DNA from 3 places in the Pseudarthrobacter sp. NPDC058362 genome. Region 3 is predicted to be linked to each of the others. Evidence: riboswitches for the same ligand, from Rfam matches in the RefSeq annotation. Region 3 holds a riboswitch; each other region holds the start of a gene.
What was found. Region 3 has a riboswitch for cyclic di-AMP ahead of ACFWIX_RS04810 (M23 family metallopeptidase). Riboswitches for the same ligand answer to the same signal wherever they lie in the genome.

Region 1 (9,551 bases), on a different contig from region 3:
TGCAGGTGACCTTGCCCCCTTCCGGCGCCTCGTCGCCGTCCTTTCGGAGCCTTACAAAGGGAGGCCGGGGCTGGAGCGGTACGAGGAAGGCGCTCCGGAAAGTTTTGGCGATTACCTGACGTTCTGCGGCACCTGATCGGCAGGCTTAAACAGGACAAGGGCGGTTTTCGGGAAGATTCCCGAAAACCGCCCTTTTTCGTCCTGGGACGGATGGTGCTGCTTAAGCCACGCGGACGAAGGAGGCGCCGCCGAGCCAGCTGAGGGAGTGCACGTCGGTCTTGTAACCGTCGATGCCGCCACTCACAACCTGGCCGTCACCGGCGTAGACGCCAACGTGGCCGGAGGTGATGACCAGGTCGCCGGGAGCCGGGGTGGAGACCACGGTGCCGTACTGGAAGAACTGGGTGGGTGCCAGGTCGCCGACGCTCTTGCCGACCGACCGCAGGGCGGTCTCCACCATGGCGGTGCAGTCCTGGCTGATGCCGATCTGGCTGTAGGCGGAGGCCAGGATGGCTGCGCCGGTGCCCGTGCCGGTGGTTTCGGCCGGGGCGGTGGAGGCGTAGGACAGGTTCATTCCGGTGTTCGCGGGGGCAGTCGCCGTGGTTTCGACCGGCGCCGGGGCGGGGGCTGGAGCCGGCGCGGCTGCAGCGGTTCCGGCGCCGGGGATCTCGATCTGGTCGCCCGGGTAGATGATCGTGTCGATGGAGAGCCCGTTGACCGCGAGGACGTCGGCCAGGGTGACGCCGTACGCGGTGGAGATCGCGCCCAGGGTGTCGCCGGCGACCACGGTGTGGACGGTGGCGGCGGCAGCTGCCGTGTTGGTGGCCGCGGGTGCGGCGGATGTCTGGACCGTCGCTGCTTCAGTGGCATCCGGGCCGCTCACGCCGGCATGGGCCGGAGCGCCGACGCTGAGCGCAATGCCGGATGCCGCGGCTACTGCCAGTGCGGGACGACCGAACGTCCGGGCCAGGCCCTGGACAGTGATGGAGCCGGCCGGAGTTGCACGGTGACGGGCGGTGGTGGAAATTTTTGACACAGTGAATCGCCTCTCCCATGCCTGCGGGGTGAGCTGTCGGGTTCGGGCTGGAGATGCCCGGCCGGAAGCATCCGCGCCAGCGGAATGGCTTTCGACTTAACCCCTAGGCCTCGGTGAGGCCGTGGAAACTTGGTTCCCCCGTCCCTGCCAGTTGGAAACGGTGGTATCCCGGTCCAGCGGCAGGGCTCGGCAGGCTGGTGGGAATGTCCCATCGGGGAGGGACACCATTCGACCGTAACCCGACGTCCACCTGAATGTCACATTTGGATAACATCCGAGGCCCTCCTCTCGGATTACGCCATCGTCTTGATTGGTCGGTTAATGCGCGTTGACCTCGCATGACACCCGACACCCCGCGCCGCATAGTGAATCGCGTCACAAAGTAACAATGCCGCGCGGATACCCTCCGTTTGCCTGCCCTTAACCCTCAACCACTTCTTGAAGGATGTAGGATTCCGGACTATGTCCCGGTTGACTATTGCGGTTCGCTCCCGTGCCGGCGGTGCGCTACTGGCACTTGCAGTGGCCAGCGGTGCCGCGGCGCTGCCCGCGCAGGCGGAAACGACGGACCCGCCGGGCGGATTTCCATCGTGGAGCGACATTGAGCACGCACGGAAATCGGAGTCCGCAAAGGCGGCGGAGGTCGACAGGATCCACGGACTCCTGGGTGGCCTGCAGGCACGCTCGGAAGAACTCGGCGCCGCGGCCGTAACTGCGGCAGCGGAATTCGCTGCAGCGGACGCGGCAGCCACGGCCGCCGCGGCCAGGCTCGACGCGCTGAACAGGCAGGTGGACAGGGCGGCCGGCGAGCTTTCCGCACGCAGGAACGAACTGGGCGCCCTCGCGGTCCAGTCGTACAAGACCGGCGGCACCACCATGGAATTCTTCCTTGCCCTTGATGCGCTGGAAACCGACAGTTTGCACGGACTCAACGTCGTCTCGGTCGTGGGGGACCGGAGCGCCGCCCTCGTTTCCCGGGCCGGCGCCGCCGAAAAGGTTCTGGCCGCCCTGGCAGGACAGCAGAAGGGGGCCCGCACCGAGCATGACCGCCTCGCCGCCGAGGCGGAGTCCCGGCTTGCGGAAGCACGGTCTGCCCGGGATGCCATGGAAGAGCAAGTGGCCGCCGAACAGAAGCGGAGCATTACCCTGACCGCCCAGCTCGCTTCCTTGAAAGGCACGACGGCGGCCGTTGAGCAGGATTACCGGCAGGGCCAGGCGGCACTCGCCGCGTACGCGGCCGCCCAGGCTGCCAGGCGCGCCGCCGCCGAAGAAGAGGCCCGCCGTGCTGCGGAGGACGCCGCTAAGGCTGACCCCGCCCGGCCGGCACCCCGCCCACCGGCGTCCGCTATGCAGCCTGAACCGGAGACGGAGGAGCCGGCGCCGCCAGCCGCCGACCCGGCCCCGGCCGCCCCTGCCCCCGCACCGCCGCCGGCTGTTGCTCCGCCGCCACCGCCCGTCGTCGTACCCTCCCTTCCCGGCGGCGCCGTGAACGATCCGGTCGCCGCGAAAAGCTACGCGTCCGGGAGGCTCGGGTCGTTTGGATGGGGGCAGGATCAGTTCTTCTGTCTGGCGCGGCTGTGGACGAAGGAATCGAACTGGATGACCACGGCTACCAACCCGTATTCCGGCGCTTACGGGATTCCCCAGGCGCTCCCGCCCGGGAAGTATTCAAGCGCGGGCAGCGACTGGCTCACCAACTACCGCACCCAGATCGAATGGGGACTGGGCTACATCCGGGACAGGTACGGATCGCCCTGCAGGGCATGGAGCCATTCGGTGGCGGTGGGCTGGTACTGACGTCTACAGCGGCCGCGGCTAGGCTGTGGGCATGCCCGGTTTTGAGCGGTTCAGGCTGATGCTGGAGGAAGAACGCGCCCGCAAGGTGGCGCTCCTGCCCGCCCTGCGTGCGGACATCGCCTCGGCGAACTCGGCACGACAGAACGCGAACGTGGATGACGAACACGATCCCGAGGGCGCCACCATCGCCTTTGAACTGTCCCAGGCTTCGGCGCTCCTTAGGCAAAGCAGCGCGGGCCTGGACCAGGTGGAGGCTGCGCTGGCCCGCATCGAGGACGGCACCTACGGCGTCTGTGCCGTGTGCGGCGAGGCCATTGCGGAGGGCCGCCTTGAGGCGCGGCCCTGGACGCCCTACTGCATCCGGCATGCAGCGGCGGGGCGCAGGTGACGGCGGTCCGGGAGGCGGCCGCGTTTATCGACCGGACGCTGCAGAACGAGGGCGCCTGGTACCGGGCGGACGAGGTCGAAGGGCGGCTGGGTGGCAGCCTCGCCTCGTACGGGGCGTCTGTGGGTGCAGTGCGGGGAACCGTCAGGGATGCGCTGCGGAAGTTCCCGGATCTGGACCATCATGGGGTCGTGTTCCTGGCTTCCGCGCTCTGGGGCGTTCCGAAGCCCGGGAGCAGGCCCGTCTTTGAGCGGAGGCTCGCCGCGGTGGTGCTGCTCCAGGTCAGGATCTCGATGCTGCGGCACACGGACCTGACGCGCATCGAGGGGTTCCTCAGGTCCGCGATGACTGCGGAGCTGGCGCAGCCGCTCATCACCGACGTCCTGGATCCCTTACTCGGTGCACTCGAGGGCCAGGACCGGAAGCGGGCCGCCGCGGTGCTGGCGCGCTGGCAGGCGGACCCGGATCATCAGCTGCGGGCCGCGGCCCGGATCGGAGGGAACCATGACTGACCCGTACAACCTTGACCGCTTCGTGGCGGCCCAGGACAGCGGCGGGACTTTCCAGCAGGCACTGGCCGAACTGCAGGTGGGCCAAAAACGCAGCCACTGGATGTGGTTCGTGTTTCCGCAGATTGCGGGGCTCGGCCACAGCGCGACGTCGCAGCGGTACGCGATAGGGTCGCTGGACGAAGCGAGGGCCTACCTGGCGCATCCGGTACTGGGGCCCCGGCTGCTGGACTGCGCCCAGGAGCTCAGCGACCATGGTGGACGTTCCGCCGAGGACATCCTGGGCGGGATCGACGCGCGCAAGCTGCACTCATCGATGACGCTGTTCCTTCGCGCAGCGCCCGGGGAGACCGTCTTCAAGACTATCCTGTCCACATTTTTCGACGGCGAGCCGGACGCAGCGACGGATGAGCTGCTCGCAGCACCGCCCGGGACCGGTGGAAAATAGCGGTCCCGGGCGGGGTATGTCCTACGGGGTGGGGTTGCCGCCGTTAACATTGAGCGTTTCGCCCACCACGTAGCTGGACTCCGGTGAGGCCAGGAAGACATAGGCGGGTGCCAGTTCGGCGGGCTGGCCGGCGCGGCCCAGGGGAGTGGACTGCCCGAAATCCGGCAGCTTCTCCTTCGGCTGGCCGCTGCTCACCTGCAGCGGCGTCCAAATGGGACCCGGCGCCACCGCATTGACCCGGATACCCTGTGGCGCGAGCTGCTGGGCCAGGCCCTTGGTGAAGTTGTTGATGCTCGCCTTCGTGGTGGCGTAATCGATCAGTGTCGGAGAAGGGTTGTAGGCCTGGATGGAGGTGGTGTTGATGATCGTTGACCCGGCCGGCATGTGCGGCAGGGCAGCCTTGGTCAGCCAGAACATGGCATACACGTTGGTCTTGAGTGTGTGGTCGAACTGCTCATCCGTGATGCCCGCCAGTTCCTCCTGGGCCACCTGCTTGCCGGCGTTGTTAACGAGGATGTCGATGCTGCCCAGGACGGACACAGCCGTGTCCACCACCTCCCGGCACATGGCCGGATCCTTGAGGTCGCCGGGTACCTTGATGGCCTTACGGCCGCTCGCCTCGATGAGTCCGGCGATGCGCTCGGCGTCCTCCTCTTCCTCGGGCAGGTAGGAAAGGACGACGTCGGCCCCTTCCCGGGCGAATGCGATCGCCGTTGCTGCGCCGATGCCGGAGTCGGCGCCGGTCACGATGGCCTTGCGGCCCTCCAGGCGGCCGGTTCCGCGGTACGTGTCTTCGCCCAAGTCGGCCTTGGGAACCAGGGCCGCATCCAGGCCCGGCTCCGGCTGGTGCTGCTTCGGAGGCGAGATTTCCTCGTACGCGGTGACCGGATTGCGGAAGGTGTATTGGTCGGTCATGGGTGTCCTCCTGACGACTGGGATGCTTCGCACCGAAAGTAAGTAGGCTTACGAGTTCTACCCTAGGCACTGAGGCGCTGGCTGCCAACCCCGCAATCCGGCCGGACGGGGAACCGGCGGGGTGACCCTGTCGCGCGCCTGCTCCCAGTCGTAATCTGGGACTGGAGGTGATTGCGATGGAGGCAGCGCAGGGAGACCGCATCATCGTGCACGGACGGAACGTCGGGTCCTCCGACCGGCACGGCGTCATCGTGGAAGTCCGCGGGCCGGGCGGAACTCCGCCATACCTGGTCCGTTTCGACGACGGCCACGAAACTGTCATGTATCCCGGAGGCGATTTCGCCGTCGACCGCGGGCACGGCAACTAGTCCCGCAGTGTTACGAACGGGTGCGCCGCGCAGGGTGCGCCTGTCAGACTGGTGCGCATGGATCACTCACTGGCTTCCACGCCGCCCGTCCGCACCGGCCCGCGCAACCCCGGCGACGCCTGGGTGGAAGGCGACCGGGGGCGGTTCTGGGGCCGGTTCGGAGCCGCGGGCGTGCTCGCCTACGACCCTGCGAAAGGCGTCCTGCTGCAGCACCGGGCCGTCTGGAGCCACAACGGCGGCACCTGGGGCCTGCCCGGAGGCGCGCTGCACGAGGGGGAAGAGGCTGTCGCAGGCGCCCTCCGTGAGGCGTGGGAGGAAGCCGCCGTGCCGGCGTCGAACGTTGACGTCCTCTTCACCTCCGTGCTGGACCTGGGCTACTGGTCCTACACCACCGTGGTGGTGCTGGCGCGCGAGCCGTTCGAACCCGTGATCAGCGACCCCGAAAGCATCGAACTGCTCTGGGTGCCGCTGGCCGGCGTCGAGCAGAAGGAACTGCACCCCGGTTTCGCTGCCGCCTGGCCGGAGCTGCGCAAACGCCTGGAGGCCTAGGAGACCCGGACTAGAAGTCCGGGCCGTACTCTGCCGTCACCAGGATGGGCAGGTGGTCTGAATTGCCGCGCGGCAGGGTCTCCACGCTCTGGATGTCCAGTCCCAGCGACGTGGCGAAGTCGAAGTGGCCCTTGAACACCTTGTACCGCGTGTACGTCCGGCGGTTGCTCAGCGACAGGGCGTAGCCCGAGTTCTTCATATGCATGTCCAGGTTCTTGGTGAAGAACGGGTAGTTGAAATCGCCCACCATCAGCGTCATCAGGCCCTTGCCCATGCTCAGGAGTTCCGCGTGGGCAGCATGGATCTGCTTGCGGCGCAGCGAGTTGGACGCTGTCAGCGGGGCCGCGTGGAACGAACCGATCACCAGCTCGTGCTGGGTCTCGTTGTCCATGACCCGCGTGCCGATCAGCCGCTCATGTGCCGGCGCCAGCACCCGGTCATGCATCGACTTCTTCAGCGCAAAGGACTGCGTATTGATCGCGGTGAAGCGGCTGGTGCGGTAATAGATGGCCAGCCCCAGCCGGTTTCCCTTGGTGGCATCCGCCAGATGCAGCGGTCCCAGCGTCTCCGGCAGGTCGCTGGAATCCACCTCCTGGAGGCACATCGCATCGATGTCATGGTTCCGGGCCAACGCCAGGAGCTCCCCGCTGGCCTTGTGTTTGCGGAGGTTGTAGCTGATAACGCGCATGAAACACCTCTTCCGAGGGTTGCTGACAGGACCCAGATCCTGAGTCTACCCAGAGAGGCCCCGCCGGACTCCAACATTTCGGCGAGTCCCGGCGGAGGGATGTTTTCGGCAAGCCGTTAGAGTTAGTGCCGATTCACTTAAGTATGCAGAAGGGGCCAAGGGTGACCACAGACCTGCCTGAACTGGCTGAGGGACATTTCTACTACCAGGAGCTCGACGGCGGCCGGTTCCGTTCCACAATCCACGCCCAGGGCGCGTGGAACGTGCACGAGCAGCACATGGCGCCGGCGTCCGGCCTGCTGGTCGACCGGCTGGAACGGCACGAACCGCGCGAAGACATGCGGATGGCCCGGATCAGCTACGAAATACTGGGCCTGATCCCTGGCGGGGATTTCCATATTGAAACGACCACGCTCCGTCCCGGCCGGACCATCGAACTGGTCCAGGCTGAACTTGTGGCCAACGGCCGCACTGCCATCCGTGCCACGGCCTGGCGCATGGCCACCTCGGACACCTCCGCCGTTGCCGCCGTGGAGGACGCCGCGATTCCCGGGCCGGACGAATGCAAGCCCTACGACGGGTCCGCCGTCTGGCCAGGCGGTTATATCCGCTCGCTTGAGATGCGCGTGGCTGAAGGTCACCGCGCCGGCGCGGGCAAGGTCTGGCTCCGCACCGAACACCCTCTGACGGACCGGTCGGACAGCGGCGACCTGGCGCGGCTGATGGGCATGGTGGATACGGCCAACGGCATTGCGGCCCGCGTCCCCCCGGGCAAGGACAGCTACGCCTTTCCTAACCTGGACCTGCAGATCCATATGTACCGCCGTCCGGAAGGCGAATGGCTGGGACTGGACAACGCTGTGTCCTTTGGCCGGGACGGGATCGGACTGACATCCACGGTGCTGCACGACCTGCAGGGGCCGTTTGGCCGGGCCGAGCAGATCCTGACGCTGCGCCGCACCTGAACCCCTGCACCCTAACCTCCGCGGCGGGCGCCGCCCCTTAGGCCCTGTTGTGGAAGACCAGCCAGCCGGCCACGGTGGACAGGCCGGTCAGCGCCGCACCCCAGGCAATATCCACCAGCACCAGCCGCAACGGCCACACCTTGAGGGTGGCGGCGTTGGTCAGGTCATAGGTGGCGTAGGCGAAGGCGCCCAATGCGGCACCGTAGCCCAGCGCTGTCAGCCAGGTGCCGCCGTCGAGCGCTGGACGAAGCGCAAAGAAGACGATGCCCGCGATGTAAAGGACGTAGAACGCCACCGCGTAACCTAGGTGTGGCTTGTCCGCCAGCAGCTCCCCGATGTGGCTGCGGTAGAACGGGTTCATGAGCTTGAGCCAGACGGCGTCAATTACGGCGAAGGCGGCGGCAACAACGAGGAATTGCAAGATGACCATAAGGGAGCTTAGCAACATGCAGCACGCCGGGCCGGAAGGACGCACGCTGACGGTGGTGCGGCAGGAAACGACGCTGGGCGCCGGCCGGGACCTGGAGTTCGGCCTCGAGCTGCTGGCCCGTGCCAAGGCCGGCGGGTTGGGACCCACGCTGCGCCTGTACCGGCCGGAACCCACGGTGGCGTTCGGCCAGCGTGACACCCGGTTGCCCGGCTTCAGGGCGGCTGAACAGGCCTGCCGCGAGGACGGATTCGAACCCCTGGTCCGCCGGGCCGGCGGGCGGGCAGCGGCCTACCACCGTGGCACCCTGGTGGTGGACCACATTGAACCGGACCCGGACGCCATCGCCGGATCGAAGACCCGGTTTGGCTACTTCGGCGAACTGTTCGCCGACGCCCTGGGCCGCGTTGGGGTGCAGGCAGCCGTAGGCGAGATTCCCGGCGAGTACTGCCCTGGCGAATTCAGCGTGCATGGCACCGACCCCACAGACGGCACGCAGATCAAACTCGTGGGCACCGCGCAGCGCGTGGTGGCCGGCGGGTGGCTGTTCAGCTCAGTGGTCGTGGTGCAGGATTCCGCTCCCATCCGGAAGGTCCTGACGGACACCTATGCTGCGCTCGGCCTGGAGTGGGAACCGTCCACGGCCGGGGCAGCGGACGACCTGGTGCCCGGCCTCGACGTGGACGCCGTGGAAAGGGCCCTGCTGGAAACGTACGCGGGCCACGCCACCCTGGTGTCTGCTCCCTTCAGCAGTCTGGAGGCGTGACCCGCGCGGGTCCGGGGCTCAGCTCCCGCGGGCGGGATCCGGCTCAGTGGCCGCGGGCGATCCATTCGTCCAGGTGCGGCGCTTCGGCGCCGATGGTGGTGCTGTCGCCGTGGCCGGTCCGGACCACCGTGTCCGCCGGCAGCGGCAACAGCCGGCTGCGGATGGACTCGATGATGGTGGGGAAGTCGCTGTAGGACCGGCCGGTGGCTCCCGGTCCGCCCTGGAACAGCGTGTCCCCGGTGAACACGGTGCTTTCGCCGCCTGGCCCCTCCACCACGTGGAAGGACACCGAGCCGGGGGAATGGCCAGGGGTGTGCAGGGCTTTGAGCGCGAGCCCGGCCACCTCGAACACCTCACCGTCGCTGATGGTGCGGTCGGGTTCCGTGTCCGGGTAGACGCTCTGCCACAGCATCAGGTCGGCCGGGTGGAGGTGCACCGGCGCCGGGACGAGGTCACGCAGCTGTGCGACGGAGCTGATGTGGTCGTCGTGGCCGTGGGTCAGCAGGATGGCCTTGAGGCGGCGGGCCCCCACTGCGGCGGCCACGGCGTCGGCGTCGTGCGCGGGATCGATCACCACGCATTCGCTGTCATCGCCCACGATCCAGACGTTGTTGTCCACGTCCCAGGTGCCGCCGTCGAGCGAAAACGTGCCGGAGGTGACCAGGCGGTCGATCCGGGCGGTCACAGTTCCACCACCG
Region 2 (9,551 bases), on a different contig from region 3:
CGGCCTCGCGGACGCCCGGGTAGACCTCCACCCAATGATTGAGACGGCGCTCGCGGAGGACGTCGAACACCGAACCTGCCGCCCCGGCCTTCTCGTCCCACGCGCCGAACACCACCCGCGGGATCCGCGACAACACGATGGCGCCCGCACACATGGCACAGGGCTCCAGGGTGACCACCAGCGTGCAGTCGGCCAGCCGCCAGCCGTCGTCTGCGCCGCCGCTCAGTCGAGCGCGTTCCCGGAGGCGGGCCGCGGCCTCGCGGATCGCCACCACCTCTGCATGTGCGGTGGGGTCGCCCAGTTCTTCCCGCTGGTTGCGGCCGGAACCGAGCACGCCGCCGTCGGGACCTATGACCACGGCGCCGATCGGCACGTCGGCCGTGGCAAGGGCGCGGCGGGCCTCCGCCAGGGCGAGGCCCATCCATTCGTGGTGTGATTTTCCTGCGGAGACCATGGCTCAATGATAGTTTCGAAGGATACCCAGAGCCCGTGACGACCATCCGCCGGGAGGCACAGTGAGCACTGTCAAAGACCGCATGGACAAATGGATAAAACCTTATGCCGCCCTCTGGCTGACAATGCTCATCGGCGGCAGCCTGGTGGTGGCACTCGCGCTCCTGGGAGCAGAGGTCTATTCGAACGTGGTGGACGACGAAGGTCTCACCAACCTCGACATTCCGGCGCTGGAGTACTCACAGACCCTCCGGAACCCGGAGCTGGACGCCGTCGTCACCGGCTTCACCAATATCGGCGGTGGCGTCGGGATGCCCATCCTGGCCAGCATTCTCACCGCATGGCTGACCTTCCTCAGCAGGACGTGGCGGCCAATCATCCTGGTGGGCGGTGCTGCCGCCGTCTCCATCTACGCCACCACCGTCGGCAAGCGGCTGGTTGGGCGGACCCGGCCGGACCACTCGGAAGCCGTCCCGCCGTTTGAGCACTCGCCGTCATTCCCAAGCGGCCACACGCTTAACACCACGGTGGTCATTGGCGTGCTGCTCTACGTCCTGTGCCTGCAGTTCCATCAACTCTGGGTGCGCGTCACGGCCATCACCGCGGGCGTGATCTTCATCATCGCCATGGGTCTGAGCAGGGTGTTCCTAGGCCATCACTGGCTCACAGACGTCACCGCTGGATGGCTGCTGGGTGGTGCATGGGTGGGCCTGGTGATCCTGGCCCACAGGCTGTTTCACCTGACCAGGCGCAAGGAACACGTCGGTCCCGCTCCCACGTTCGACCACCCCGTGGTGCGGGATGTCGTGGCAGAGAAAATCCACGACCACGGCCGGGACCGCCACGGGGACCACAGCGAGCCTGCTGCCGGCCGCGGCCCGGGAGACCATCACGCCGGGTGATAGTTTTGACCCATGCGCACTCTCGTTGTTGACCACCCTTTGGTCGCCCACAAGCTCACCGTCCTGAGGGACAAGAACACCCCCTCGCCGGTCTTCCGGCAGTTGACGGAAGAGCTGGTCACGCTGCTGGCATACGAGGCCACCCGCGAGGTCCGCACCGAAGAGGTCACCATTGAGACCCCCGTCAGCACCACCGTGGGCACCGCATTCACCAAGCCCACGCCCCTGGTGGTTCCGATCCTTCGCGCCGGCCTCGGCATGCTCGAGGGTATGACCAAACTGGTCCCCACGGCAGAGGTGGGCTTCCTGGGCATGGCCCGTGACGAGGAAACCCTGGACATCATTACCTACGCGGAACGCCTGCCGGAGGACCTGACGGACCGCCAGATCTTCGTGCTGGACCCGATGCTGGCCACCGGCGGAACCCTCCGCGAGGCGATCAAGTTCCTGTTCAAGCGAGGCGCCTCGGACGTCACCTGCATCTGCCTGCTGGCCGCCCCGGAGGGCCTGGCCAAGCTGGAGGAGGAGCTTTCCGGCGCCAACGTGACTATCGTGCTGGCCTCCATCGACGAGAAGCTCAACGAGAAGTCCTACATCGTTCCCGGCTTGGGCGACGCCGGCGACCGCCTGTACGGCATCGCAGGTTAGCCTGGTTCAGTAGCTGGCCGGGTTTAGTACCAGTTGTTGGCGTAGTGGAAGTTCAGCGCGCCACACGGTGACTGGTAGCGCTCCTGGATGTAGTCCAGGCCCCAGTTGATCTGAGTGCGGTAGTTGGTGACGTAGTCGGCTCCGGCGCTTGCCATCTTCTCGGCAGGCAGCGACTGGACGATTCCGTACGCGCCGCTGCTGGGGTTGGTCGCCGTGGTCTTCCAATCGGATTCCTTGGTCCACAGCGTCTTCAGGCACTGCATCTGGTCCGGCGCCCAGCCGTAGCTCGCCAGCTGGCTTGCGGCGTAAGCCTGCGCGCCTGCGGGGTCATTCACGGCAGCCGGCTTCGCGGCCTTGGCCTTTGCCGCAGCGGCCTTCTCGGCCGCGGCTTTCTCAGCGGCAGCCTTCGCAGCAGCGGCCTTGGCGGCGGCGGCTTTCTCTGCAGCAGTCTTCGCGGCGGCGGCTTTCTCTGCTGCAGTCTTGGCAGCGGCAGCCTGTTCAGCAGCCGTTTCCGCCGCGGCGGCCTGCAGTTCGCTCTTCTCGAGCCCCAGCTGCGCTTGCTGCTCATTGGGGGAGAGCTGCGTGGCGGTGGCCTCGGTGGACGAAGTGCGCGTCATGGACTCGGTGGCCTGGCCTGCTGCACCAACGCCCACCAGCAGTGCGCAGGACGCGGCCAGCACGGCAGCCCTCTTACCCAGTGCAGGGAAGGTGCCGCGCCGGGAGCGCTTGGCGGCGCGCGCGTCCGCGCGGCTGGATGCGCCGGATTTTGGGCGCGGTGCTACCTGGAATTCAGACATGATGGATCGCCTCTCACACCTGCGGAGTTAGCTGTCGGGTTCGGATGAGGGCATCCGGCCGCACGGAACATTCACGTGCTGGCTTAACCCCAAGGGCCTGAAATCGCCCGGGACGGTGGGTCCCCCGCCTCTGCCATCGGTCTATCGGAGTCCGGGAAGCGGCAGAGCTCGGCGTCATCCGGACATGCGCCACGAACGGAAGCGCACTCACTCGACGGTACAGGAGATCTACGGCAAAGTCACATTTTGGTAACAGGGATCACGACGGCGGCGCGTCGCCATTGTCTAACCACCTCATCGGGGCGTAGTGGGCAGCTTTACCGCGAACCTCGTCCAGCCGGCGCGTGACTCAACGCTGACGGTCCCGCCATGAGCTTCCACAATGGACTGCACTATCGACAGGCCAAGACCGCTGGTCCCCTCGGTTCCGGCCGCACCGGGCTGGTCGCCGACGCCCTTGCGCGCCGCGTCTGCGCGGGCGAACCTGGCGAAGGCCTGGTCCACGAACTCCTGTGGAATGCCGCCGCCGTCGTCCGTTACCGTGATCTCCGCCGTGTCCGCGGATGCCAGCCGGGCGCCCGCCACCACTGTGGTGCCGGCCGGTGTGTGCTTGCGTGCATTGGAGAGCAGGTTCATCAGGACCTGTCGGAGCTGCGCGGCGTCGCCGTTTACCACCACCGGCTCCCCGGGCAGTTCCAGCCGCCAGTTGTGCCCCGGCGCCATCACCTTTTCGTCGCTGACGCCCTCGACCACCAGCTGGGTCAGGTCCACGTCCGCCAGCTTCAGCGGCTGCCCCTCATCCAGCCGGGCAAGCAGCAGCAGGTCCTCCACGAGGGCGGTCATGCGCTCGGACTGGCTTTGCACGCGGGCCAGCGACCGTTCTCCGTCCGGGGTGAAATGCTCGGTCAGGCGGAGCAGCTCGGTGTACCCGCGGACCGCGGTGAGGGGAGTGCGCAGTTCGTGCGAGGCGTCCGCCACGAACTGCCGTACTTTCGTTTCGCTCCGCTGCCGCGCCTGCAGCGCGTTGGCCACGTTGTCCAGCATGAGGTTCAGCGCGTGGCCTACGCTGCCCACTTCAGTTCCGGGATTGGCGTTCGACGGCGGCACCCGCACCGCCAGGGCGACCTCGCCGGCGTCCAGCGGAAGGCGCGAAACCTTGGTGGCCACCGCGGAGAGCTGCTCCAGCGGCCTCATGGTGCGGCGAATCAGAACGGTGCCGGCGAAGCCGACCAGCACCAGCCCCCCGAGCGATACCAGGAGGAAGGTCCACACCAGGGAGGCCAGTGTGCTTTCCTTGGCATTGAGCGGCAGGCCGGTCACCAGAACGTCGCCGAAGGAGGTCTGGGCCGCGACCAGACGGTAGTTGCCGTTGGACAGCTTCCGGTCCACCGGTGCGGAGCCCGCCGTCAGCGCAAGGAGTGCCTCCTTGTCCGCCGCCGAGAGGGGTGATCGTGTGGTGTCCGGTGCCAGGAAGCCAGCACTGTTGACCTGGCCGTCCACGATGCGCGCGTTCAACGTGCCCACGCTCTGTCCCCGGGCATCCAGCGGGTCCCGCCCGATGGCTCCGTCCATGTGCGGCCGGCCCGGATCGTTGGCCCGATCCGCCGCCTGGGTCAGCTGGCCGTCAAGCTGGTGGGTCAGGAAGGTGTCCATCGAGGCGTAGCTGATCACGCCCACTGCCCCGCAGATCGCGATGAGCAGGCCCATGGCCAAGGCGGTCAGCCGCGTGCGGAGGTGCCAGGTGGCGGGCTTCCGCCAACTCCGTGGGTCGGGGGTGTGCGGCGAGCATGTCATCTAGTCCGCCGGCCTGATGACGTACCCGGCACCCCGGACGGTGTGGATCATGGGCGGGCGGGCGGCATCGATCTTCTTGCGCAGGTAGGAAATGTACAGTTCCACGATGTTGGCTTGGCCGCCGAAGTCGTAGTTCCACACCCGGTCCAGGATCTGGGCCTTGCTGATCACGCGTTTAGGGTTCTCCATGAGGTAACGGAGCAGCTCAAATTGGGTTGCGGTGAGCTGGACCTGGTCGCCGGCGCGGGTTACTTCGCGGGTGTCGATATTCAGGACGAGGTCTCCGACCACGAGCTCGGCGGTGTCCATGGCGGCCACGCCGGAGCGCTGCACCAGGCGGTGCAGGCGCAGCAGTACCTCTTCCATGCTGAACGGCTTGGTGACGTAGTCATCACCGCCGGCCGCAAGCCCCACGATGCGGTCCTGGATTGCGTCCTTGGCAGTAAGGAACAGCGCCGGCACTTCAGGCGCGAAGGCCCGGACCCTGCCCAGGAGCTCAACACCGTCGAACCCGGGGAGCATCACATCCAGCACCAGGACGTCGGGACGGAAGTCCTTGGCGAGCTTCACGGCCTGGGGGCCGTCGGCGGCAACGGCCACCGACCAGCCGGCCATGCGCAGGCCCATGCTCATCAGCTCGGCGAGGCTGGGTTCGTCATCAACCACCAGGGCACGGATGGGGGAGCCGTCCGGATGAGAGAGCTGCGGCAGGTTGTTGGTCATGGAGTGCAGGGTGCCCATGCAACAACTCTCCGATTGCTCGTTATTGCCGGGCTTGGGTCTTCCTGTGAGCCGGCTGTGAATCCCGGCGTAATGGCGCAGCCGGACGCCCGGGTGCCGTCCGCATGGTGTCCTAGGGGAGTCCAAATCCGGGTCCGGCTGGACAGCGGACCCTCGTAGAGAGGGCAATTTCACGCTTCGGCGGGATAATGAATTAAAACGTTCTTACGGGACCATTGACCGAACAAAGCACTGCATGTGTCTCGGTTACCGCCGGGTAATGGCATTTTCAGCACGGTTACCGCCGAGTACCGGAATCGTGATCTACGGCACATTAGCCCATTTCGTCTCATAATGCGGACGGTTTCGTCCATTGTTACTTGCAAGTTGGCATTGTTACGCGTCACACTTCCAATGTGAACAAGAACTCAACAGCACCTGCAGCCGCAGATATTTGGCCCAGCACACCTGCTGCCGCCGAGATGCGCTGTTGCCGAATGCACGCCTGACCTTCCCACCCTCCGAAGTTCTTAGGCATTCGCCCAACTAGCCCAGCGTCGGGCGCCCCTCCCCCAGCATTGCGGGGACCCAGCATTCGAGCCGCGATGACGGCCATTCACATTGAGGTAAGCATTCATGTCAGTTGCATCCGGATACGTCCACATCTCCGTCCGTAACGCCGCCAAGGCTGCCCAGTCCACCGGATTCCGCCCCGGTTTCGGGCAGCGTCCGGCGACCGCTCCCGTCGGCTCCGGAAACAGCTTCCCGGCCCCGGGCTACGTTCCCCAGGGTTACAACCCCAACTCGTACGGCCAGCTCCGCGCGGTCCCGCCGGCAGAATCCGCGCCCATGACGGCTCCCACTCCCGTGGTGGCCGGGCCCAACGCAGTCCGCCCCGTTGCCAACGACAACGTGGCCCGCGGCTTCGTTCTCTACATGGGCATCGATGAAGAAACCGCTGCAGCAGCCGGCACCTCCATCGCCAAGCTCGCCCAGGAAATCCGCGCCTACGCCCAGTCACTCGTGACCGGTGCCGAAAGCTACGCAGCAGTTGCCGTTGCCCCCGCCGGTACCCCCGGTTCCGCCCTCGACGTCGTACGCTCAACGTTCGGTGACCCCACCGTCAACGCCCGGCAGCGCACCGAAACCCCGCGTCCTGCGCAGCAGGAGCCCCGTCCCTCCGGCGTCCTGATCGACCTGGCCCGCCGCGAAGTGCACCTGGACGGCGAATCCCTGAACCTCACCTTCAAGGAATTCGAACTCCTGAACTACCTCGTGGAGAACGGCACCCGTACCGTCGGCCGCGACGAGCTCCTCGAGGGCCTGTGGCGCAACGCCGAGGAGGTGCCCAACGAGCGCACCATTGACGTCCACATCCGCCGCCTTCGCTCCAAGCTGGGCCGCCTCGCCAACACCGTCCGCACGGTGCGGGGCCAGGGTTACCGGTTCTACGAGCACCCCGAGGTTGTTGTCTGGGCCGCTCCGGAATACTCGATCTAGCTGGGGCCCTCCCGGCATTGGCCGCCGCGGTTTGGTTTAAGCTGGGGCCATGAGTGAGCACCATCTGCGGCGTCTTGTGTTGATGCGGCATGCCAAGGCCGACTGGCCCGGCGGCGTCGCGGACCACGAACGCCCCCTTGAGGAGCGGGGCCACCGTGAAGCGCCGTTGGCTGGCCGATGGCTGCTCAAGCACAACATCGTGCCGGACTTCATCTTATGTTCCAGCGCGCTGCGCACCCGGCAGACCTGCACGTGGGTGTGCTCGGAACTCGGGGACAAGGCTCCCACGCCCAAGTTGGAGGACGGGCTGTACGAGGCGTCGGCCCTCGGGATGCTCGCCGTGGTCAACCATGTGCCGGACACCGTGATGACCCTGATGCTGATCACGCACCTTCCCGGCGTCCAGGATCTCGCCATGCACCTGGCCTCCCGCGACTCGGACCACGACGCCTACATGGATGCTGCCACCCGGTACCCGACCAATGCGCTGACTGTCCTGGAGACGGAAAAGCCATGGGCTGAACTGGACGGCCAAGACGCCCGCATTACCCGGTTCAAGGTTCCGCGCGCGCACTGAGCCCGGACTGAGCCGGCGCTGATGCTTCGCCGCGTGCAGCTGCCCGCGGTTGCCGCGGCTGGATGCCTCAGCGGCGCGGCGCCGGCTTCCGGGCCGGCTGCTTGGGCGGGGTTTGCTTCGCAGCGCCGCTTGCCGCTGCGCCTGGCTTAGCCCTCGCCTTGGCCGTGGACCCTTGCCGTTGGGCGGCCCCTTGCCGTTGCGCGGACGACGGCGTCTGCCGCACTGGAGCGCGGCCGCCCGCCGTAGTGCGTGGTTGCGCAGGCCGTGGCTGGGTGGCGCGTGCCTGGGTGTTGCGCTGCCCCGCCGGCCGCTTTGTGCCCTGCCTTACCGGTGCCCGGCGAGCCTGTGGCTTCCGCTGGGTCTTCCCCGCGGGTGCACGCCCGGGCCAGATGGCGCCGGTGAACAGGACGGCGATGGCAGCGACAAGCGAGCCTGCGGCCAGGACGAAGTACGTGTCGGGATCGTCCGTGGGCAGCGGTGTTCCGATGAGGGAGGACTGGCCTTCGAATGAGAGCTCCCAGGTGCCCAGGAATGCCAGGGATCCGGCTATGGCGAGACTGGTGAACAGCCCGCCGAGCACCAGCATCACGTGGCGTCGGCGAAGGATAAGTTCCAGGATGCAGGCCAGATAGGCGAGTCCAAGGACGCCGGCGAAGGCCACAAACACCGGCATCGCCAGTGTCATCCCCGTGAGCACCAGGAGTCCGGCCGCGACAATACCGGTGATGACCGCAAACTTTCCGCTGTTCCCCATGTGGCGCATGTGATCAATCATCCCCCGAAAACATTGGGGAGCGGGCTCCTTGCCGACGTGCCCGCCGTCGGGTTTTCCTATAGCCCGCATTTTTCGAGGAGTCGCAGCCATACCTCGCTGATGGTGGGGTAGGACGGGACTGCATGCCAGAGCCGATCCAATGGCACTTCGCCCACGACGGCGATGGTGGCCGCATGCAGGAGCTCGGCCACATCCGGGCCGGTGAATGTTGCGCCCAGGAGAACCTTTCTGTCCTCATCGATCACCAGCTGCGCCCAGCCGTGGTAGTTTTCGGCGTGCAGGGACGAGCCGGCCACCTCGATGGGGAGCTCCACTGTAGAGGCTTTGAATCCATCGTCCTGCGCCTGCTTCAGGTTTCGGCCCACGGCCGCGATCTCCGGGTCGGTGAAAACCACGTTGGGGACGGCGTGGTCGTTTGCCGTTTGGGCGTAGCGGCTCCACGCCGCGGGGGTGCCGTCCAGTTCGCCCTTGGCCCGGGCGGCAATGGCGTCGCCGGTGGCGCGTGCTTCGTACTTTCCCTGGTGGGTGAAGAGGTGTTTGCCCGCGGCGTCGCCCACTGCATAGAGCCAGGAACCTTCGCCCGGTGCTCCCTCGACCAGGCCCGTCGTGTCGGTGGAGAGCGTCAGATTCCCCTGGTGGTCAGGGGCGAAACCCAGCTTTTCCAGTCCCAGGCCCTGAAGTGCGGGGTGCCGGCCGGTGGACACCAGCACTTTGTCCGCCACCACTGTGGTGCGGCCCCCGGAACCGTCGTCCACCTCCAGGCTCAGCGCGCCGTCGTCGTCCATGGTGATGCTGTGCGTCGCCGTGCCGGTGCGGATGTCCACCCCGTCGGCGCGGAGCCCGGCGGCCACCAGCTCAGCCGCTTCCTCCGGGAAGCTGCCCAGGAGCCGGCCGCGCGCAACGAGCGTAACCGCTGAGCCCATGCGGGCGAAAGCCTGGGCGAGTTCTGTCCCGGCCACGCCGCCGCCCAGGACTGCCAGCCGCTCGGGGACCTCCTTGGCGGACGTCGCCTCGCGGGTGCCCCAGACTTCAACGTCATCCAGTCCCTTGATGGGGGGAGTGTTGGGCATGGAGCCCGTAGCCAGGACCACCGCGTGCCGGGCCGTCAGCAGGTGCGAGGTGCCGTCGGTCCCGGCCACCTCGACTGACTTGGGCGCCGTCAGCCAGGCATGGCCGCGGATCAGGTCAATCCCCGCGTCCTCGACCCATTGCACCTGGCTGCCATCCTCCCAATTGGAGGTGAACCGGTCCCGGTTGGCGAGGACCGCGGCCGCGTGGAGCGTCCCTGTGACTGCTTCCTTGGCCCCCGGCATGGTTTGGGCGCTGTGCAGTGCGGTGCCGGGCCGCAGCAGCGCCTTTGACGGCATACATGCCCAGTACGAGCA
Region 3 (9,551 bases):
GGCGACATCGTCGGGGTCCATGACGTCCATCATGCGTTCCAGGGCGCGGAGGATCTGGTGCCGCCGGGGCAGCTCCAGCGGCAGCTGCTTCATCAGTCCCGCGAGGGTCCACACATCCTGCTGGAGTTCCCACACGGTCTTGTCCAGCTCGGCGATGCCGATCCTCCCGAACCGGTATTGCGGCGCGGTTCCGGCGGTTGCCTTGTCCCCGTAGGGGGTTGCGGCGAAGGTCCAGCCCCCGGCCACGTCCGGGTTGGCCGCGGCCTCAACGTAGAAGTCCACGGCCATCCCGCTGCCAAGCAGCTTCAGGGGGATGTACTGGTTCCGGGGCGAGATCGCCTTGATGATGGTGCCGTCCGCACGCCAGGCGATGCCTTCGCACTGGAATCCCGGCGCTTCCAGGGTGAAGCCCAAGTCCACCACGACCTCAACGGCGGTGTCCGCGCGGCTGCCCCAGGATTCTGGCACCTCGCCTTGGAGCCGGAGCCACGTGGTGCTCCACGGCCTGCCCCACGGAGCACCGTGTTCCTGCGGGCGGAATTCCTGCCGCATGGCCTCCAGAGCGGGGACAGGTTCCCCGGGGGCCTCCCAGCTGCTCAGTTCCAGCGGCACCATCCGCGTGTAGACCGCAGGGTTGATCCGTTCGCGGACGAACCGCTCCAGCCGGACTTCCGTGATCCGTCGGTCGTCATGCAATAGGGGCCTCTTTAGACTTGGGTGGGACCGCGATGTCCATTCGATGGAAAAATCTACCGGCTGGCCGGAGGATAACCAAGCACCAGCACCCCTGCCCGGCGCGGATCCGCGGATCCCCGGATTCAAGAGTGTTGCCGATGGGGATTACGACGGCGGCGCACCGGCAGGTGCCAATCGCACCCGGGCGTCCCCGGAGTAGACATTGAGGCTGGTGCCCCGGCTGAAGCCTGCCAGCGTCATGCCACTGGCTTCGGCCAGCTCCACGGCAAGGCTGGACGGGGCGCTGACCGCGGAGAGGACCGGGATCCCGGCGAGGGCCGCCTTCTGCACCAGTTCGAAGGATGCCCGCCCGGACACCTGCAGCACGGTCCCGCGCAGCGGGAGCAGCCCTTCCCGGAGGGCCCAGCCCACCACCTTGTCCACCGCGTTGTGGCGCCCCACGTCCTCGCGGAGGCACAAAAGCTGCGCGCCGCCGTCGTCCGTTATCCGGAAAAGTCCGGCAGCGTGCACTCCGCCCGTGTTGTCGAAGAGGCGCTGGGACTTGCGGAGCAGTGCGGGGAGGGACGCCAGGACGTCCGCGCCGATGCTGAGCGGATCCGCTTCCGGACTGTAGTGCGAGGATTTCCGGACCGCGTCCACGGAGTCCGTGCCGCAAATGCCGCAGGCGCTGGAGGTGTAGACGTTCCGTCCGGTGGCCGGCCGCGGCACGTCCGGCCGGAGCTGGGCCTCCACCACGTTGAAGGTCTGCATCCCGTTTTCGTCTTCGCCGGCACAGAAGCGGAGGGAGACGAGTTGTTCCGGCTCCCAGATGATGCCCTCGGCCACCAGGAAGCCGGCCACGAGGTCGAAATCGTCTCCCGGGGTGCGCATGGTCACGGAGTAGGAGAGGCTGTCCAGGCGCATCTCCAGCGGCTCTTCGACAGCCAGCACATCTTCGCGGTGCCGGACCGGGAACTCCAGGGCTTGAGGGCTGCCGTCCAAGACGTATTTATGCACCTTGCGGCGCTGCGTCACGCGTCCCATGGCCAGTTTCTTCCGTTCATGCCTCCATCATGGCAACGGCAGGGCCCGCGGTCCAAGCGCCGTCCAGCCGGCAAACGCCCGGCAGCCGGCGAGCCGCCGTCACCCGGTAAGCACTGCTCAGCCAAGGAGGGCGCTCCAGTCCACGGGGCCGGCGGGTTTGGCGTCCTTGCCGGTGCCGTCCTTCGCCGTCCTGGCTTTCGGGATCCTGGTTTTCGATTTGGCGTCCGGGTCAGGTGCCGCCGGAATGGGCGGGCCCCAGGGCAGCGCGAAGGCCGGCACCATCTCGCCCAGCTGCACCCCGTGCGGGGGCACCACCATGACGCCGTCCGCCGCGGCGAGGCCCCGCATCATCCCCGGCCCGGTGTGCTGGGCCGGGGACGCCATCCCGTAGAGCAGGCGGTAGGGCATCAGCCTGGTCCGGCCGGGATCGGGGTCGATCAGCGTGCCGCAGGGAACTTCCTGCACCTCCGGCAGCGTGCCGTGTCCCAAGGCTGCCAGCAGCGGCGCGCCCACGGTGGACAGCGCCATCATGGCGGCGAGGGGGTTGCCGGGAAGGCCAATCACAAACCGGCCGTCCTGCAGCTCCGCCAGCACGGCCGGGTGTCCCGGCCGCATCGCAACGCCGTCAATGACCAGGCGGCCACCAAGCTCGGCTACGGCCCGGCGGAGGTGGTCGGTGCCGGAGCGGCCGGTGCCGCCAGTGGTGATGACGACGTCGGCCGGCAGCCCGGGCGCGCCCGGCGCCTCCGGGACAACGTCCTCCAGGGCGGCCAGCCACTCCTCATACGAGTCGCCGATCCGCTGCCGTCCGCCCGGGATGCCGCCGAGCATCTCCACCACGGCAGGGAGCTGGGGGCCGAAAGTGTCGCGGACCGTGCCCGGCTCGGGAACGCCGTGCTCCACCACCTCTGAACCGGTGAGGATGAGCCGGACCACGGGTTTGCCCTGGACCTGCAGTTCGTCATAGCCGGCCAGGGCGGCCAGTGCCAGGTGGGCCGGGTTCAGGACCACGCCGGCTTTGACCAGGACGTCCCCTTCCTGGGCTTCCTCGCCGGCCTTGCGGACGTGCTGGCCGGTCCGCGGCTCCCCCGGCCGGGCGCTGCCGCCGGCGGTAAGGATGGGCAGACCGTCCTCGTCCTTGGCCAGGACCGCGCTTTCGGTGCGGAGCACGGCCTTGGCGCCGGGCGGGATGAGCCCGCCCGTGGCGATCGGGCTGGCTTGGTGCGGAACCAGCCGGGTGCCCGGCTCGGTGGTGATCCAAGGTCCGGTGCCGTTGACTGCCCAGCCGTCCATGGCGGATGACGCGTAGTGGGGCATGTCCTGCAGCGCCACGACGTCCCGGTCCAGCCGCCGGCCCAGCGCCAGTTCAAGCGCGACGGGTCCTGCGGGGATGGGCCCGGCCGCGTCGAAGGCGGCCTGCCGCGCTTCGGCCCATGTGTGTGCCGCGTGGTGGTGTCCGTGGTCCGCCGTTTCCCCCTGGGTTTCCCCGGTCATTCTCCGGGAGTCTCCGGCGCTTCGGCATCGTAGGCGGCTGCCAGCTTCTTGGCCACGGACAGGGCGGATTCCATCGCGGCGGCATCCACGATGCGGCCCTCACTGGTGGCGAGGCCCGCGGCCAGTCCGGCGATGAATGTGGTGAGGGGCGCTGCCGGGCGCACCACCGAGTGGGCCGCGACTCCGGCAAGGCTCAGGATGGCGTTGATGTCCACCTGGACATCCTCCAGTTCATAGGCCTGGAGCAGGGACCTGCACCATTCCTCGAGGGTTTCTTCCTGGCTTTTCACGGACTGCCTCCCAAGTTGTCTGCTGCCGCGCCGGTCCCGGGCTGTGGGCCGGGACCGGCGGCAATTCCTAGTGCGGCGGCATCATCCCAAGTGTCCACATCAGTGGTGGACCCGGCGGGGACGGTGACAAGCTGCAGGTCCAGACTAGCAAGCAGCGAGCGCACCGACGCGTTGGTTAGCGCCCCTTCGGCCGACAGGGCGTCCACCGCGTTTTGTAGCGCAGCCGTGCGATAAAAACCTGCCAAGGGCTGCATCCTGCCGTCCCTGGTGGCGGCGACCACGCCGTCGGGGACCTCCGCCGGCGCGGCAAGTTCCGCGAGAAGGCACACGACGGCGGCTTCAGCGTGCGGCATGTCGCAGGCGAGGACCAGGGTAAAGGCTGCCGGCGCCAGGGCCGGGTCATCGGCAAGGGCCGCCAATCCAGCCCCGATCGCGGCCGCCGGACCTGCGAAGGGAGGATCTTCGCGGCAGCACAGGACGCCGGGCGGCAGCATCCCCGGGTCCGGGCCCACCACTGCCCTGCGCGAAGCCCCTGCCGCAGCCTGCAGCGCGCGCTCAAGGAGGGTGCCGCCGTCGTAAACCAACGATTGCTTGGGCGTCCCACCCAGACGGGAGGAGCGCCCGCCGGCCAGGATCACGGCATCGAAGGCGTGCTGGTTGTCCATTCCCCTACCCTAGCCAATGGCAGCACGGCGGTGCCGAAAGTGTCAGGCAGCGCGTTCGGGAAGGAGGAAGGGATCCCAGTCGGGCGCAGGCTTCTCGAGTTCCTTAATCTGCCAGATGGTCCCATGGGGGGGCTCGGGAACGAACCGCAGCTTCCACCCCATCTCCGCGGGGGTGTGGTCCCCCTTGGCGTTGTTGCAGCGCAGGCACGCAGCCACCAGGTTCTCCCAGGAATCGGCGCCGCCGCGTGACTTGGGCTGAACGTGGTCGATGGTGTGGGCCGCCTTGCCGCAGTACGCGCAACGGTGGCCGTCCCGGCGCAGCACTCCGCGCCGGCTGACGGCGGTGGACTGGTTATACCGGGGCCGGATGTAGCGGTTGAGGAGGATCACGGACGGGCGGCCCAGGATTTCCTGCGGCCCCACGACGGGGTCGTCCCCTTCGGCCACCACGCTTGCCTTGCCTGTGAGCACAAGCACCAGCGCCCGGCGGAAAGTGATGACCGCCAGCGGTTCATATCCAGCATTCAGAACGAGAGTGCGCATGCACGTACCTCTTCACGGCCGCACCCGTCAGGGGCACGAGGGCCGGCTGCCCTCGGCATGTCCGGGCTATGGATCGACACCACCAGAGTAAACAAAGATTTGCGTCATCAGCTAATCCGGCACGGAAATGCGGGCACGCAAAAGCCCTCCCCAGTGAGGGGGAGGGCTTTTGGTGAGCTGTCGGCTGCCGGTGTCGCCGGCCGAGGCCGATGCTAGTCGACGCGGATGAAGACGGGGCCGGAGCCAACGTTCGCGCTGAAGACCACGGTCTGGTTGCCGTTGTAGCCGCCGTGCACTGCCTGGCCGTTGCCGGCGTAAACAGCGATGTGGGCTACGCCCGCGCCGCCGTCGGCGTAGTAAATGAGGTCACCGGGCTGCGCTTCGGCTGCGCTGACCGTGCGGCCCAGGGAGAGGTAGCCGGCAGGCCAGTCATGGAAGTTGATGCCCACGGCGGCCAGGGAGTTGGTCACCAGCATGGTGCAGTCCTGGCTAACACCAAGCTGGGCGTATGCAGCGGAGAGGATGGCTGCACCCTTGCCGCTGGCGGAAGCCTTCGGGGCCGCCGGCGCGGAAGCCGTCACCGTGGCCGTCACCGGCGCTGCTGCCTCGGGCTCGGGAGCCGGCTCGGCTTCCTGCACCTCGACAACGGGCTCTTCCTCCACAACGGGAGCAGCTTCGGTGGTGATGGCCGGCTTTTCGAAGCTGATGGAGATGGTGGACGCCGCCGAAATGGGCGCATCCACAGCGGACTCGACCGTCAGGGCCGAAGCCGGGGCCGAATCCCGCTGGACATTGGAGTCCGCAGCGTTGGCTGCGACGCCGCTGGTCAGGACAAGGCCGGAGGCGGCAGCGATGACTGCGGCCTGGCGGCCCATGCCGCCGGCATTGTCGCCCACGGTCTTGGCAATGACAGCAAGCGAGTTGGTCTTGGTGACCTCGGCGCGGTGCCGTGCGGTAGCACGAGTAGTCATGTTCTCTCTTTCGATTTCCTCAAGACCGCTATTAACAGCCCAGGGGCTGGGCGCGCCGGGATCTTGGGGGTACCCCGGCACCTCCCAAACGGGGATGTGCTGATTGGCGAAATACGTGTTTGAACCGGGCCTGCGGGCAGGCCCTCCTGAAACTACGGGTTGAGCGTGTAGTACACCGAGGAGCCGGTGGCGGCTACGGCGTGCAACAAGGTGCCCTGGCTGGGGTTCAGTGCGCTGACCATCATGCCGTTGCCAACGTAGATGCCCACGTGGGCACCACCGTTCTGCACCACCAGATCGCCCGGCTTGGGGGCGGCGGTGGGGGTCATGATGGACCATGCGTTGACGCGGGGGATGCTGATGCCGGCCTGGGCGTAGACCCACTGCGTGAAGCCCGAGCAGTCCCAGCCATTGGGAGAGGTGCCGCCCCAGACGTACGGGCGGCCAATGCCGGTGTAGGCGATACCGGCGATGCCGGAGGTGGAAGCGCCGGCAACTGCGCTTGATGCAGTCTCAGCGGCGGAGTCCGTGGTGGACTCCTCTTCCTCCGAGGTGGACTGCACCTGGACCGGCTCGATCTCCGGAGCAGCGGTGGTCTTGACCACCGGACGCTCGAAGGAAACCGTGGCGGTGGGAGCGGCCATGACGGCGGCGTTCTGCGCTCCGGACTCGGTGGAGGCCGAAATACCAGCGGTGGTGTCCGCTGCCGTGGCTGGCAGGCCCATGGTCAGAATGAGGCCCGAAGCTGCTGCTACGACTGCGGCCTGGCGGCCCATGGTCCCCGCATTGGCACTAACGGCCTTGGACACGGAGCCCAATGGGTTGGTGCGCACCGTTTGCGCACGGTGGCGCGCAGAATTATGACGTGAAGACACGAAGGATAGCCTCTCCCAATGCCTGCGAGGTGAGCTGTCGGATTCGGATGGGAGTCACCCGGCCGCGCGCTTCCAAGGAAGCTTTTACGGCTTAACCCCAAGGCCTTCCCACAAACAGAAGGCCAAAATTGGTTCCCCCGCCCCTGCCAGACGATGAAATGCGAACGGACCTTGAGCGGTGGCAGAGTTAGGCAATCCACTCAAGAGCGTCAACTTCGGAAAAGTTGACGCGTGTACGACGGTACAGGAATTAATAACCAATGTCACATTAAGGTCACGGGACGTCAGCGTGTTGCGAGAGCAAACCCTCAGTTCGGGCTAAAGCCAGCCGGTGGGATCGACAACCTCGCCGTTGACCTGCACCTCGAAGTGGAGGTGGCAGCCGGTGGAGGCGCCGGTGGTTCCGCTGTAGGCGATGACGTCGCCACGGCCCACAGTCTGCCCCTCCTGGGCGTTGAAGCCGGAGAGGTGGTTGTAGGTCGTCTCAAGTCCGTTTCCGTGGTCAATGACGACGCGGTTGCCGCCGCCGAAGTCGTGCCAGCCCACGAAGGTCACGGTACCGGTGGCGGCCGCCAGCACAGAGGTGCCGCACTGGGCCGCGAAGTCTTCGCCGCGGTGGAAGTCGCCGTAGCCTCCGGTGATGGGGCTCACGCGGTAACCGAACGGGGAGACCATGGTCAGGCTGGCCAAGGGTGCCCCCAGGCTGCCGACAGAGGCGGCGCGGGAGACGGCGCCGGCAGACTGGGCGCTCAGGAGCTGTTTCAGCTTGCCGTCCGGGTCCGCCTTGGTCACCACGGCGGAGCGGCTGAAGTCGATGCGGGCTCCCGCTTCGGCGGAGATTTCCGGCTGCTGCGCAGGCTGGGCGGCAACGGCGGGCACTACGTCCGTGGTACTGGTAGCCATCACGGGGCTGGTGGACGGGACAGTCACGGTCAGGACGAGGCCGGTGGCCGCCAGGGCGATTCCGGCTTTCTGCCCGATACCGCTCGCCGATGCGAACTCCGTGATCTGCCGGAAGGGGCCGCGCCGGCGGCGGGCTTCACGGTGGGGATCGCGGGGGCGCTCCGCGGAGATGACTTCCACAACCCGGGGGGTCGGTGAGGGGCCCGCAGCGCGGCGCCGGCCCCTGGAGGTCTGCATGCTCAAAAGAAGGTTTCCTCTCTGGAAAGCCTGCGAAGTTAGCTGTCGGATTCGGGTCAGAGAGTTCAAAGACCCGGTCCGCCGTAAGCAAACTTCTGCACAGAGCTATCCCGGGAGGATTTGCTGGAGAGGCTTGCTGCTGACGGACTTCACCCCAAGGCAGCCCCCGCTGCCGGTTGTGGTTCCCCCGCCTCTGCCAGTAAATGACTCGTGCACCTGATCCGCTGGCAGAGCTCGGCTCCGGATCAGGTAACGCTTGTGTATCAACGCTCGGGTTTTAACTATAGGGGCTTAAGCCCGTCAGTAACAATTCCGTTATAACCGTGTGGGCCGGGCCACGGCGGGGTACTAAGCGAGTCGCGCAGTGGCACTAAACCACGGTGACGAAGACGTGCGCGGCCACCTCGGGCGGCAGTTCGAGTGCGCCCTCAATCCCCGGTACCCGTACCGAGATGTAGTCCCCCACCCGCTCCAGCGATACCTTGGCGCCGGGCCGGATTCCGCCCTCATCGAGCTGAAGGAGGAGTTCGGGCTCCACCTGGATGGGTTCGGCAAGCCGACTGACGACCACGGCGGAAGCGGGCTGGTAGCCCTTCATCGCTTCGAGCAGGCTCACGGCGCCGTCAGGGGCTACCGGGCCGCTGCCGGCGGCCGCCGGCTGGTCGCCGAGGGCGTCGAGTCCCGGAATAGGGTTGCCGTACGGGGACTCCGTGGGGTGGTTGAGCAGTTCATAGATCCGCCGCTCCACCCGCTCGCTCATGACGTGCTCCCAACGGCACGCTTCGTCGTGGACGTACGCCCAGTCCAGGCCGATGACGTCGGCCAGGAGCCGTTCGGCCAGCCGGTGCTTGCGCATGACTTCGGTGGCCCGCTTGCGGCCGGTCTCGGTGAGTTCAAGATGCCGGTCACCGGAGACCACCACAAGTCCGTCGCGTTCCATCCTGCCGATGGTCTGCGATACCGTGGGGCCCGAATGGCGCAGGCGCTCCGCGATCCGGGCACGGAGGGCTACGATGTTCTCTTCCTCAAGCTCCAGGATGGTGCGAAGGTACATCTCCGTAGTGTCGATCAGATCCGTCATCAAGCTCAGCTCCTCGAGCGCAGTACCTTGCGTTGTCCCACCGTAACGCCTTCAGCCGGGCGTAGTCCGGTGAAAAGCTTAGCCTATTTTGAATTTGTCCGAATAGTCGCCCGGGGGCTGCCGGCTGACTGTCTCACTTGCTGGACTATGACGCACGCGGTTCCTGCCGGAACTCCCGTTCAGGCAGAATAAGGAGGGCCTGAGCCACCGCAGCCGGCCGCAGGCCAATCACCCGCCCGGACCATGCGCGTCCATGCCGAAACTGGAGCACCTGTGAGCGACAACAGCATCACTATTCCCGCCGACCTCCTGCCCGCGGACGGACGGTTCGGCGCCGGTCCTTCCAAGGTCCGCCAGGAACAGATCGATGCATTGTCCGCGGCTTCGAAGTCCATCCTTGGCACCTCGCACCGGCAGGCCCCGGTGAAGAACCTCGTAGGCTCCGTCCGGGAAGGCCTCAGCAGCTTCTTCCGCGCACCGGAGGGCTATGAAGTGGTTCTCGGCGTCGGCGGTTCCACCGCGTTCTGGGACGTCGCCACGTTCGGCCTGGTGGAACAGAAGGCCCAGCACCTCTCCTTCGGCGAGTTCGGCTCCAAATTCGCGGCCGCCACCAACAAGGCTCCGTTCCTGGACGCCTCATCCATCATCAACTCCGAGCCCGGCACCCGCCCGGCGCCGCAGGCCGAAGCGGGCGTGGACGCGTACGCCTGGCCGCAGAACGAGACCTCCACCGGCGTCTCCGCACCGGTTAAGCGCGTCGCAGGCGCCGACGA

Region 1: it holds a riboswitch for cyclic di-AMP, as region 3 does, so the genes downstream of both, ACFWIX_RS10620 (LysM peptidoglycan-binding domain-containing protein) here and ACFWIX_RS04810 (M23 family metallopeptidase) in region 3, are expected to answer to the same signal.
Region 2: it holds a riboswitch for cyclic di-AMP, as region 3 does, so the genes downstream of both, ACFWIX_RS13775 (hypothetical protein) here and ACFWIX_RS04810 (M23 family metallopeptidase) in region 3, are expected to answer to the same signal.

The regions. Positions count from the first base shown of each region.
Region 1 is NZ_JBHXIW010000004.1:197,925-207,475, forward strand. It holds gene ACFWIX_RS10615 (YdiU family protein) at 1-136, shown strand, start outside; gene ACFWIX_RS10620 (LysM peptidoglycan-binding domain-containing protein) at 221-1,036, opposite strand; cyclic di-AMP (ydaO/yuaA leader) riboswitch at 1,040-1,209, opposite strand; gene ACFWIX_RS10625 (coiled-coil domain-containing protein) at 1,499-2,833, shown strand; gene ACFWIX_RS10630 (TraR/DksA family transcriptional regulator) at 2,865-3,221, shown strand; gene ACFWIX_RS10635 (DNA alkylation repair protein) at 3,218-3,730, shown strand; gene ACFWIX_RS10640 (DUF1810 domain-containing protein) at 3,723-4,175, shown strand; gene ACFWIX_RS10645 (glucose 1-dehydrogenase) at 4,197-5,090, opposite strand; gene ACFWIX_RS10650 (DUF1918 domain-containing protein) at 5,267-5,458, shown strand; gene ACFWIX_RS10655 (NUDIX domain-containing protein) at 5,516-6,007, shown strand; gene ACFWIX_RS10660 (endonuclease/exonuclease/phosphatase family protein) at 6,018-6,695, opposite strand; gene ACFWIX_RS10665 (thioesterase family protein) at 6,857-7,660, shown strand; gene ACFWIX_RS10670 (DUF2177 family protein) at 7,698-8,090, opposite strand; gene ACFWIX_RS10675 (biotin/lipoate A/B protein ligase family protein) at 8,083-8,853, shown strand; gene ACFWIX_RS10680 (MBL fold metallo-hydrolase) at 8,897-9,538, opposite strand; gene ACFWIX_RS10685 (S-(hydroxymethyl)mycothiol dehydrogenase) at 9,535-9,551, opposite strand, start outside.
Region 2 is NZ_JBHXIW010000007.1:95,406-104,956, forward strand. It holds gene ACFWIX_RS13760 (nucleoside deaminase) at 1-454, opposite strand, end outside; gene ACFWIX_RS13765 (phosphatase PAP2 family protein) at 537-1,355, shown strand; gene upp (uracil phosphoribosyltransferase) at 1,368-2,003, shown strand; gene ACFWIX_RS13775 (hypothetical protein) at 2,027-2,800, opposite strand; cyclic di-AMP (ydaO/yuaA leader) riboswitch at 2,806-2,984, opposite strand; gene ACFWIX_RS13780 (sensor histidine kinase) at 3,095-4,594, opposite strand; gene ACFWIX_RS13785 (response regulator transcription factor) at 4,595-5,335, opposite strand; gene ACFWIX_RS13790 (winged helix-turn-helix domain-containing protein) at 5,951-6,814, shown strand; gene ACFWIX_RS13795 (SixA phosphatase family protein) at 6,864-7,391, shown strand; gene ACFWIX_RS13800 (hypothetical protein) at 7,459-8,145, opposite strand; gene ACFWIX_RS13805 (dihydrolipoyl dehydrogenase family protein) at 8,223-9,551, opposite strand, start outside.
Region 3 is NZ_JBHXIW010000002.1:46,302-55,852, reverse strand. It holds gene ACFWIX_RS04850 (alpha-mannosidase) at 1-696, opposite strand, end outside; gene fdhD (formate dehydrogenase accessory sulfurtransferase FdhD) at 841-1,719, opposite strand; gene ACFWIX_RS04840 (molybdopterin molybdotransferase MoeA) at 1,837-3,213, opposite strand; gene ACFWIX_RS04835 (DUF6457 domain-containing protein) at 3,210-3,503, opposite strand; gene ACFWIX_RS04830 (molybdenum cofactor guanylyltransferase) at 3,500-4,168, opposite strand; gene ACFWIX_RS04825 (HNH endonuclease) at 4,211-4,711, opposite strand; gene ACFWIX_RS04820 (NlpC/P60 family protein) at 4,924-5,682, opposite strand; gene ACFWIX_RS04815 (C40 family peptidase) at 5,835-6,491, opposite strand; cyclic di-AMP (ydaO/yuaA leader) riboswitch at 6,563-6,761, opposite strand; gene ACFWIX_RS04810 (M23 family metallopeptidase) at 6,876-7,697, opposite strand; cyclic di-AMP (ydaO/yuaA leader) riboswitch at 7,710-7,947, opposite strand; gene ACFWIX_RS04805 (metal-dependent transcriptional regulator) at 8,068-8,778, opposite strand; gene serC (phosphoserine transaminase) at 9,052-9,551, shown strand, end outside.